One region of the Micromonospora sp. CA-269861 genome, then DNA from elsewhere that is predicted to be linked to it. Evidence: riboswitches for the same ligand, from Rfam matches in the RefSeq annotation. Region 1 holds a riboswitch; each other region holds the start of a gene.
The links. A riboswitch is a leader RNA that binds a small molecule or an ion and turns the genes downstream of it on or off. The one in region 1 is predicted to bind cyclic di-AMP.
Positions count from the first base shown of each region.

Region 2: it holds a riboswitch for cyclic di-AMP, as region 1 does, so the genes downstream of both, ACQP0U_RS00450 (NlpC/P60 family protein) here and ACQP0U_RS09970 (C39 family peptidase) in region 1, are expected to answer to the same signal.
Region 3: it holds a riboswitch for cyclic di-AMP, as region 1 does, so the genes downstream of both, ACQP0U_RS02635 (coiled-coil domain-containing protein) here and ACQP0U_RS09970 (C39 family peptidase) in region 1, are expected to answer to the same signal.
Region 4: it holds a riboswitch for cyclic di-AMP, as region 1 does, so the genes downstream of both, ACQP0U_RS25105 (coiled-coil domain-containing protein) here and ACQP0U_RS09970 (C39 family peptidase) in region 1, are expected to answer to the same signal.

Region 1 is NZ_CP192014.1:2,167,172-2,169,363, reverse strand. Features, by position in the region: gene ACQP0U_RS09975 (hypothetical protein) at 1-65, shown strand, start outside; gene ACQP0U_RS09970 (C39 family peptidase) at 138-986, opposite strand; cyclic di-AMP (ydaO/yuaA leader) riboswitch at 1,219-1,360, opposite strand; gene ACQP0U_RS09965 (hypothetical protein) at 1,645-2,192, opposite strand, start outside.
Region 2 is NZ_CP192014.1:93,384-95,575, forward strand. Features, by position in the region: gene ACQP0U_RS00445 (hypothetical protein) at 1-488, opposite strand, end outside; cyclic di-AMP (ydaO/yuaA leader) riboswitch at 724-859, shown strand; gene ACQP0U_RS00450 (NlpC/P60 family protein) at 873-1,913, shown strand; gene dcd (dCTP deaminase) at 1,990-2,192, opposite strand, start outside.
Region 3 is NZ_CP192014.1:556,333-558,524, forward strand. Features, by position in the region: gene ACQP0U_RS02630 (carbonic anhydrase) at 1-76, shown strand, start outside; gene ACQP0U_RS02635 (coiled-coil domain-containing protein) at 133-1,152, opposite strand; cyclic di-AMP (ydaO/yuaA leader) riboswitch at 1,157-1,287, opposite strand; gene ACQP0U_RS02640 (YibE/F family protein) at 1,454-2,192, opposite strand, start outside.
Region 4 is NZ_CP192014.1:5,498,682-5,500,873, reverse strand. Features, by position in the region: gene ACQP0U_RS25105 (coiled-coil domain-containing protein) at 19-1,083, opposite strand; cyclic di-AMP (ydaO/yuaA leader) riboswitch at 1,089-1,220, opposite strand; gene ACQP0U_RS25100 (cation diffusion facilitator family transporter) at 1,339-2,192, opposite strand, start outside.

The sequences.
Region 1 (2,192 bases):
TCGACCACACGGTCGTCGGGACGAAGTCGAACCACAAGGCGCTGTACAGCTTCATCACGTACTGACCCGTCGACGAAGACACCGCGGGCGCCGTCTCCTCGTGAGAGACGGCGCCCGCGGTGGTCAGCGTGCCCGGGTCAGGCGGAGTAGCCCCGGCTGGTGATCCAGTTGGCCAGGTCGATCGTGGTGATCCAGTACGACGGGTCGGCCGGGTTCGCCGAGTCGGCGATCCGCACGGTGCGACCGTTGTCCTTGTAGCCCACGACGGCGATGTAGTGCCCGCCGCCGTAGGAGTGCCAGCCGCCGTCGGTGTCGGAGGCGTCCCCGACGACGTTGGCCACCACGCCGCGGCCGTCGGTGATGGCCTTCACGACGTCGGCCTGGAGCCGGTCCATCTGCGCCGGGCTGGGCGCGCCGGGGAACATCCGGGTCCGGTACGGGGAACCCTTCACCTCGGCGTTGAGCACCCGGGTGGTGTCCTCGGCCGAGTTGGTGCCCATCTCGGTGGTGCCCAGCTCGGCGCCGAGCTCCTCCTGCGTGCGGTCGACGCCGGCGGCGCTGAGCGCGTTCCGGGTGGCCGCCGGCCCGCAGTTGTAGTAGGTGTTCTGCGCCTCGTAGTCGTAGTCGAGGACCTTCGTCGCGGGGGGCTTCGGCGGCGTCGGCTTACGGGTGAGGTCCGGGTTGCTCTTGGCCTTGGCGGCGGGTGACGCGGCGCTGGTGGCCGGGGCGGCCGTGGTCGGCGCGGCGGTGGCCGAGGGGGACGCGTCCCGAACCTCGCTGCGGGAGGCGGCGACGTCGCTGCGCATCTCGGCGACAGTGGTCGCGGTGCGCTGGCTGGCCGGGGCGTCGTCGGCCGTGGTGAGCAGGGCGCCGGTGGTGGTGGCGATCGCGAGGGCCGCGGCGGAGGCGGCAACGATCTGGTACGGGCGCTCGGTGGCGAGGCGGCGGAGCTGACGCTGCAGGGTGTGCTTCACGGGGTCCTCCACGGATCGGGGGGAGAGCGGCACACCGGGGCCGGACCGGTATCCGGGCAGGCGCCAGCGCGCGGACCGTGGTCCGCGGATGGTGAACCGCTCAGGGGAACGCCCGGCGTGGCCGGGCGGGGAAGGCGATGACCCGGGGGTCAGCTCACCGTCGCTTGACGAATGAGCGGGTGCACCGCCGCGCCGTGGAGGCGAGGGAACAACCGAGGGGTGGAAAGGTGCTGCACGAGGAGTTGACTCCTTCCGACACCGCCTACCGGGTTAGCTGACGGATTCGGGCGGGAAGATCGCCCTACCGCGGGCCGTGGCTCGCGGATTCACCCCGGACTTACTGGTGGGTCCCCGGTTCGTTGATCACGATTGAGCGGGTCGGTGCGGCGTCGCGTCTTGCGATCGGTTACCGCACCGGACGGGACGACACTACTGGCCGCTTCGCGCCCTGCCAAGCCAGGTTCACCTGCGTAAACCCCAATCGGCACGACAATTTCTGCGCGTATTGCCGATGATGTGACTCGATGGGACAACCGGTTACGGCGACGCCTGCGGGCGACAACCGGACAGGCCGGAAAGAACGCGACCACAATCGCGGGAACAATGACGCGGATCGCGTCGGGCGTCCGATTCCACAATTACGTGACCGGCCTCACATAACGGATCGGGCTCAACCCACCCGGGCCGGGCGCCAGCGTGCCACGACGGCGGGACGCAACGCCCCGGCCACCGTCCGGCGCGCGGGCACCGGGGTCGGACGCAGCCGGGCTGCCGCCGCGTACGCCTCCTCGGCGAGGGTACGAGCCGACTCGGCGGCCAACTCCGCGGCCCGCCAGGCGGCCCGCTCACGGCCGGCGGCCACCTGGTAGTCCGCCAGCCGCGCATCCCGGACCACACGGCTGATCAGCACCTCCTGCTCGACCGGGTGTCGCCGGGGATCCCAGCCGTGCCGGTGCCCGAACACGTCGCCGAGCTGCGCCATGGTCAGGTCGCCCCGCCAGTACGCCGCCATCGCCGCGCGGTGCAGATAGCGTTCCCGGGCGGCGTACTCGGTGGGGGTGTGCGGGGTCTGCGGGGTGGGCAACGCCCCGGCGCCCGCGAAGCGACGCGCGGCGGTGTCCGCCTCGTCGTACCCGGTCCAGGCCCGCTCCATCTCCTCCTGAGCGGTCAGCCAGGCGGCGCGCCGCCGCTTGGCGGTCGTGGCCGCGCCGGTCGCGG
Region 2 (2,192 bases), 2.1 Mb from region 1:
GCCCCACCCCGGATGTTGAGGCCCGCGTCGGTGCGCAGTGCCTCGGGGGCGGCACCGGTGAGCGTGGCGGCGGCGTCAACGGTCTGCAACGCGGCGGTGGACGGCGCGGGAGCCTCCACCGGCCGAGGTGCGGGCACCCGGGCGGAACGGGAGTCGTCGCCGCGGGGGTCCTCGTCGCCGGTGTCGTGGTGACCGCGTTCCGGTAGGGCGGCGACGTGCCGGGCGTCGGTCAGGTGCATGGGGCCGTAGCCGCCACTGGTGCTCGGTGTGCCGGCGTTGGTGTCCCAGCGCGACTCCAGGTAGGAGACGCCGAGCAGCACGACTGTCGGCACGCCGTACTCGGTGGCTGCGGCGGCGTACTGCTGCTGGCGGTCGGTGGTGGGTGCGGCGGCGGCCGGGCCGACGGAGAGTGGCACCGCGGACGCGGCGGCGACGACGGTGGTGGCGAGCAGTGCGCGCCAGCCGGTCGACAGGGTTGGATGGTGCATCGAACCCCCTAGATTCTCGCGGAGTGAGGTCAGGTCACCATCGCGCCGCCCGGGAGGTCACGTCAATACCTTTCTATCTATCGAAGTATGTGGAAAGAATTCTTCACACACGGTCGGTGACCTCGCCCAATCGGTACGGAGTGTCACGGCCGCACGGGTTGCGGATCGGTAACAAGCGTCTCTACTCTGGTCATTCGTCGGCCCGACAGCAGCTCCGCCCAGCCCGGGCGGTAACGGACCGACACCGCCGAGTCGTTTCCGAGCGAACCGGGGACCCAGGTCCCTCGGGGTGAATCCGCAGCCATTGCGGTAGGGCGCCGACTTCCCGCCCGAACCCGTCAGCTAACCCGGTAGGCGGTCAGGAAGAAGGAGTACGGAACCCCGGTGGCACTCCATGCCCCGCGGCCGTCGTCCGAGCGGTCGGCATCAGCCGGCCCGGCGTCGATCGTGCCGCGCCCACGCTGGTCCCGCTTCACCACCGCACTCGCCGCGCTGGCCGGCATCGCCGTCGTACTGACCGGCAGCGCCACGGCTGCCCACGCCGACCCGTCCGTCGCCGAGATCGAGCGCCAGATCGACGCCGACTGGAACAAGCTCGAACCGATCATCGAACGGCACAACGCCACCCGCACCGACCTCGTCGCCAAGCGCAAGCAGGCCGACGCGCTGGCCGCCCGGATCACCCCGCTGGAGCGCCAGGTCGACGCCGCGATGGACAAGGTCAGCGCCCTGGCCGTACGCGCCTACAAGGGTGAGAACGTCTCGACCGTGAACGCGGTGCTGGGCAGCCGGTCGCCCAGCGAGGTGGTCGGCCAGCTCGAAATGCTCGACCGCTTCGCGCACAACCAGCAGAAGGACGTACGCCAGGTCGCCGACCTGCGCGACCAGCTGGCCGCGCAGAAGGCGCCGCTGGACGAGATGGTGGCCCAGCTGACCCGCACCGAAGCGCAGTTGGCGGCTAAGAAGAAGCAGATCAACGAAGAGATCGACCGTCTGCAGAAGCTGCGCCTCAAGGTGTACGGCAACGGCGGCGGCGGTCCACTGCGCCCGGCACCCTGCCCGGGTAGCTACCCCGGCGGCGCCGCGGGCACGGCGGTCAAGTTCGCCTGCGCGCAGATCGGCAAGCCCTACGTCTGGGGTGCCGAGGGCCCGAACTCGTACGACTGCTCCGGGCTGATGCTGGCCGCCTGGGCGAAGGCCGGCGTGTCGCTGCCGCACAACGCCGCCGCGCAGAGCCGCGTCACCAAGAACGTCAGCAGGGGCGACCTGCGCCCCGGCGACCTGGTCTTCTACTACAGCGACATTCACCACGTCGGCATGTACGTCGGCAACGGCTGGGTGGTGCACGCCTCGCAGGCCGGTCAACCGGTCAAGATGAAGAAGGTCGACGACGGCCCGATCCACAGCTACGGCCGCCCGGGCTGACCCCGGGTGACCGAAGGGCCCGTCGCGATCCGTCGCGGCGGGCCCTCGTCGTTCTGGTTCCAGCGAGTGGGGTGCCTCAGCGCGTTGGCCAGGTGCGCCAGTGCTGCCAGGCGCGGCTGGGCGTCGGCCCCCGCTGGCCCTGGTAGCGCGAGCCGTAGACCACCGAGCCGTACGGGTGCTCGGCCGGCGAGGAGAGCCGGAAGATGCAGAGCTGCCCGATCTTCATGCCCGGCCACAGGGTGATCGGCAGGTTCGCCACGTTCGAGAGTTCCAGCGTCA
Region 3 (2,192 bases), 1.6 Mb from region 1:
CGCCGTGCCGGCTGGCTTCGCGACGCTGGACGCCCCGACCGGATCGCTGGAGTCGACCGACCCCGCCACCGTCTGACGCGACGAGGGCCGCTCCGCGTCACACGGAACGGCCCTCGACGGGGATCGTGCGGGTCAGAGCAGCGACATGTGAACGTGGTCGGTGTGGTTCGACGGCCCGCTGTACGAGCTCCAGCCGGTGGCCGGGAACCAGATCTGCCGGTTCCAGATCACGTAGTAGATGCCGAGCCGGTCGGCGTTACGGATGAGGAACGCGGCGACGTTGTTGCCGTACGTCCGGGTGTCGTTGTTGTGCCACGGCGAGAAGCCGCTCTTCTGGAGCGACCAGTCGCAGGCGCGGCCCTTCGGGTGCTCCCACGGCCCGCCGGAGCGGTAGCAGCCGACGAACCGGTTGAAGCCGGCCGCCTTGACCTCCTTGTACGCGTGCAGCGTGCGCGGGGTGACGCAGCCGGACGTGGTGGGGTCGTTCTCGCTGCACGACTGGGGCTTCCAGTCACCGTCGGCCGTGCGACCAGGGCCGATCTTCGCGACCTTGGAGGTGGCATCCACCAGCCCGCCGGTGAAACCCTTGCCGCCGACGAGGGAGAGCGCCTTGTCGGCCTCGCTCTTCCGCTTCGCCATCAGGGCGGTCTGCTTCTGCTGCTCGCGGACCTCGGTGTCGAGGGCCAGCTTGGCCTGCTCGGCGCGGGCCTTCACCTCGTTGACCTCGGAGAGCTTCTTCTCGTTGACCATGTTCATCTCGTCGAGCATCCCGGCGCGCTGGACGAACGAGTCGGGCGCTTCGCTCTCCAGCAGCATCGCGACCGCGCCGATCCGACCGGTCCGGTACGCCTGGGCGGCGATCTGCCCGACCTGCGGGGCCAACGCGTCCAGGTCGGCCTTGGCCCGGTTGACCTCCAGCGCCAACTCGCCCTGCCGCTTCTTGGACTTGTCCAGTTTGGACTTGGCGGCGGAGTAGTCGCGGTTGGCCTGCTCGATGACGTCGTTGAGCAGCTTGGGCTCGCCGTCCTCCTCGTGCCCGGACGGTGTGGGATTCGTCGGGGCGGCCTGCGCCGGGAGGGGCCCGGCGAGCACGGTCAGTGCGGCGATCACGGCCACCACGGGTGTCAACCAGCGGCGTAGGGGTGCCGTCACAATGTTCCCTTCCGTCGACCGCCGACCGGGTTAGCTGACGGGTTCGGGGCGGAAGTGGCCCCTACCGCTGACGCGGATTCACCCCACGTACCTGGGTCCCCGGCTCGCCGGTTGGCGATTGGGCGGTGGCACCGCAGGCGCCGCTTCGCGCCTTCATCGGTAACCGGCAGCGAGGTTACCCGAGAGTCGACCGGGTGAGCTACGCCTGGATGCCGACCAAATGCGTCATTTCGCCATAGCGTTAAGTGACCAGTGACGTGGTTCTCAGGGTGGATGCCCGATCTGGTCACGCTGAGGAGTGTCACCATGCCGTATCCGTGCTCCTGTTCGACTCCGGCCACCTGTCGGTGGCCTCGGATGGGGGTGTGGTCCGCGGCTGGTCCGGCTCGTCGGAGCCGGCCGTTCGCGGTGAGATGAGTGCCGCCAGCGCCTCCGAGCGGTCCGGCTGGGGTCGCGGGGCGGGAGCATCGGTGGACGCCGTCGCATCGGCGCGTCCGGCGGCGGTCACCACCGCGGCCAGCCCGGTGGTCAGCGGCACGGCGGCGATCAGACCGAGGGTGGCGACCGCGCTGCGGACGATCTCCTGCGCGAGGAACTCGCTGGTGAGGATCTGCCCGATCGGTCGCGAGTCGGCGGTGAGCAGGAGCAGCAGGGGCAGCGACGCGCCCGCGTACGCCAGCACGATGGTGTTGACAGTGGAGGCGATGTGCGCGCGGCCGACCCGGGTGGCCGCACGGTACAGCTGCAACCGGCTCAGCCCGGGGTTGGCGTTCGCCAGCTCGGTGACGGTGGCCGCCTGGGTGACCGTCACGTCGTCGAGCACCCCGAGCGATCCGATGATGATCCCGGCGAGCAGCAGACCGTGCAGGTCCACGTCGCCCTGGAACATCGACAGGGTGGTGGCGTCTTCGCTGCCGAAGCCGGTGAGGTGGGTCGCGGCCGTGGCGATGGTGGCGAGCACGCCGGTCAGCACCAGGCTGCCCAGGGTGCCGAGCACCGCGACCGAGGTCTGTGCGGTGACCCCGTGCGTCAGATAGAGC
Region 4 (2,192 bases), 3.3 Mb from region 1:
GGCATCACCGAGCGTGGGTCAGTAGACCGACAGGTGTACGTGGTTGGTGTGGTCGGTGGACGGGGTGCCGTTCGCCCCGCTGTAGGACTTCCACCCGCTGCTGGGCAGCCAGATCTGCCTGTACCAGATCACGTAGAGCACGGCGAGCCGGTCCGCGTTGCGGATGAAGTAGGCGGCCAGGTTGTTGCCGTACGTCTTGTCGCCGCCGGTGGCGTTCCCGCCGAAGCCGTTCTTCTGTGCCGCGAAGTCGCAGGCCCGGCCCTTCGGGTGTTCACCGGAGCCGCTGGGGCGGTGGCACGAGACGTACCTGGTGAAGCCCGCGGCCTTGGCCTGGTTGAGCGCGTGCAGGGTGCGCGGGGTGATGCAGCCGTTGGCCGGCGTGGGGTCGTTGACACTGCACGACTCGGAGGGCCAGGAGCCGTCGGAGTTGCGCGGCGCGGCCTTCGCGTTGGCGCTGGAGGTGCCCCGGTTGGAGCCGCTGTCGGCGGTGGTCTGCGGCTTGGGTGCGGTGGCGACGGTCAGGGCCCGTTCGGCCTGTTCCTTGCGCTTGGCCATCACCGCGACCTGCTTGCGCTGTTCGTTGATCTCGCCGTCCAGGGCGACCCGGGTGCGGTTGGCCTTGTCCTTGCTGTCCAGCAGGTCGCGCAGCACCCGGTCCTCGTTGGCGGCCACCGCGTCCAGTGCGGCCGCCCGGTCCATGAAGCCTTCCGGGGTGTTGCTGTTGAGCAGCGCCGACATCGCGCCGAGCCGGCCGGTGCGGTACGCCACCTCGGCGATCTCGCCGACCTTGCCGTTGCGCTGGTCGATCTCGACCTCGATGGTCTTGAGCTGGGTGGCGAGTTGCTGCTGCCGTTGCAGGGAGGTGTCCAGGGCGCGCTTCGCGTCCAGGTAGCCCTTGCTGGCCGCCTCGAGTTGGGCGCGCAACGCCGGGGTGCCGCCCTCCTCGTCGGAGTCGGGTGCGGCGGCCCGCAGGCCGGTCGGGGGAGCGGCCGAGGCGGTGCCGGCCGGAAGCGCGACGCCGAGGGCGAACATCGCGACGATCAGGGCCGCCAGTCTGGCGGCGGGTGGTCGTGCTGGTGCCACTGCGCATGTCCTTCCGTCAGCCGCCGACCGGGTTAGCTGACGGGTTCGGGACGGAAGATCCCTACCGCTGACGCGGATGCACCCCAGGAACGTGGTTCCCCGGTTCGCCCAGCTGGGCGATTAGGCGGCGACCACCACCGGCGCCGGGAAGGCGCCGCCTGGTGGAGGCCGGGACCGAGCCTACCGGTGCCGATGGGGCTGCTGCAGCCAATGTGACGGACGGTGCGTGCGTCACCACGGAAAATTACGGCCGCGTCACCATTCGATGGAGCCGCACGCTCCGGAGGCGGCGCCGGGCTCGATCTGCAACGTGGCGTGCTCGATGCGGAAGTCGTCGTGCAGGGCCGTACGCGCCGCGGTGAGCACCGCGCCGACCTCCGCGCCGGGTGCCATGGTCAGGTGTGCGGAGGCCACCTCCATGCCCGAGGTGAGCGTCCAGACGTGCAGGTCGTGCACCTCGACGACACCGGGGACCGCGGCCAGCCGGTCGTGCACGGCTGTCACCTGAAGGTGCTCCGGGGCGGCCTGCACGAGGATACGGACGGCGGCGCGGGCCAGCCGCCAGGTGCGCGGCAGGATGAACACGCCGATGGCGACCGCGACGAGGGGGTCGGCCCACCACCAGTCGGTGACGGTGATGAGCAGCGCCGCGCCGATGACGCCGAGTGAGCCGAGCAGGTCGCCGAGCACCTCCAGGTAGGCGCCCTGGAGGTTGATGCTCTCCCGGGCCCCGGCGCGCAGCAGGGCGAAGGCGGCGATGTTCGCGAGCAGACCGAGCACGGCCACCGCGAGCATCGGGCCGGCGATGACCTGGTGGGGGTCGCCGAAGCGACGGATCGCCTCGATCACCACGTAGATCGCGACGCCGGAGAGCAGGACGGCGTTGGCCAGCGCGGCGAGCACCTCGAGTCGGTAGAGCCCGAAGGTGCGCTGCGGGTCGCCGGTGGCCCGCCGGGTCGCCGTGATCGCGGCGAGCGCCATCCCGATGCCGAGCACGTCGGTGAACATGTGGCCGGCGTCGGAGAGCAGGGCGAGCGAGCCGGTGTGCAGGGCGACCACCGCCTCGACCACCATCAGGGTGGCGAGCAGCCCGAACGCCGCCCAGAGTC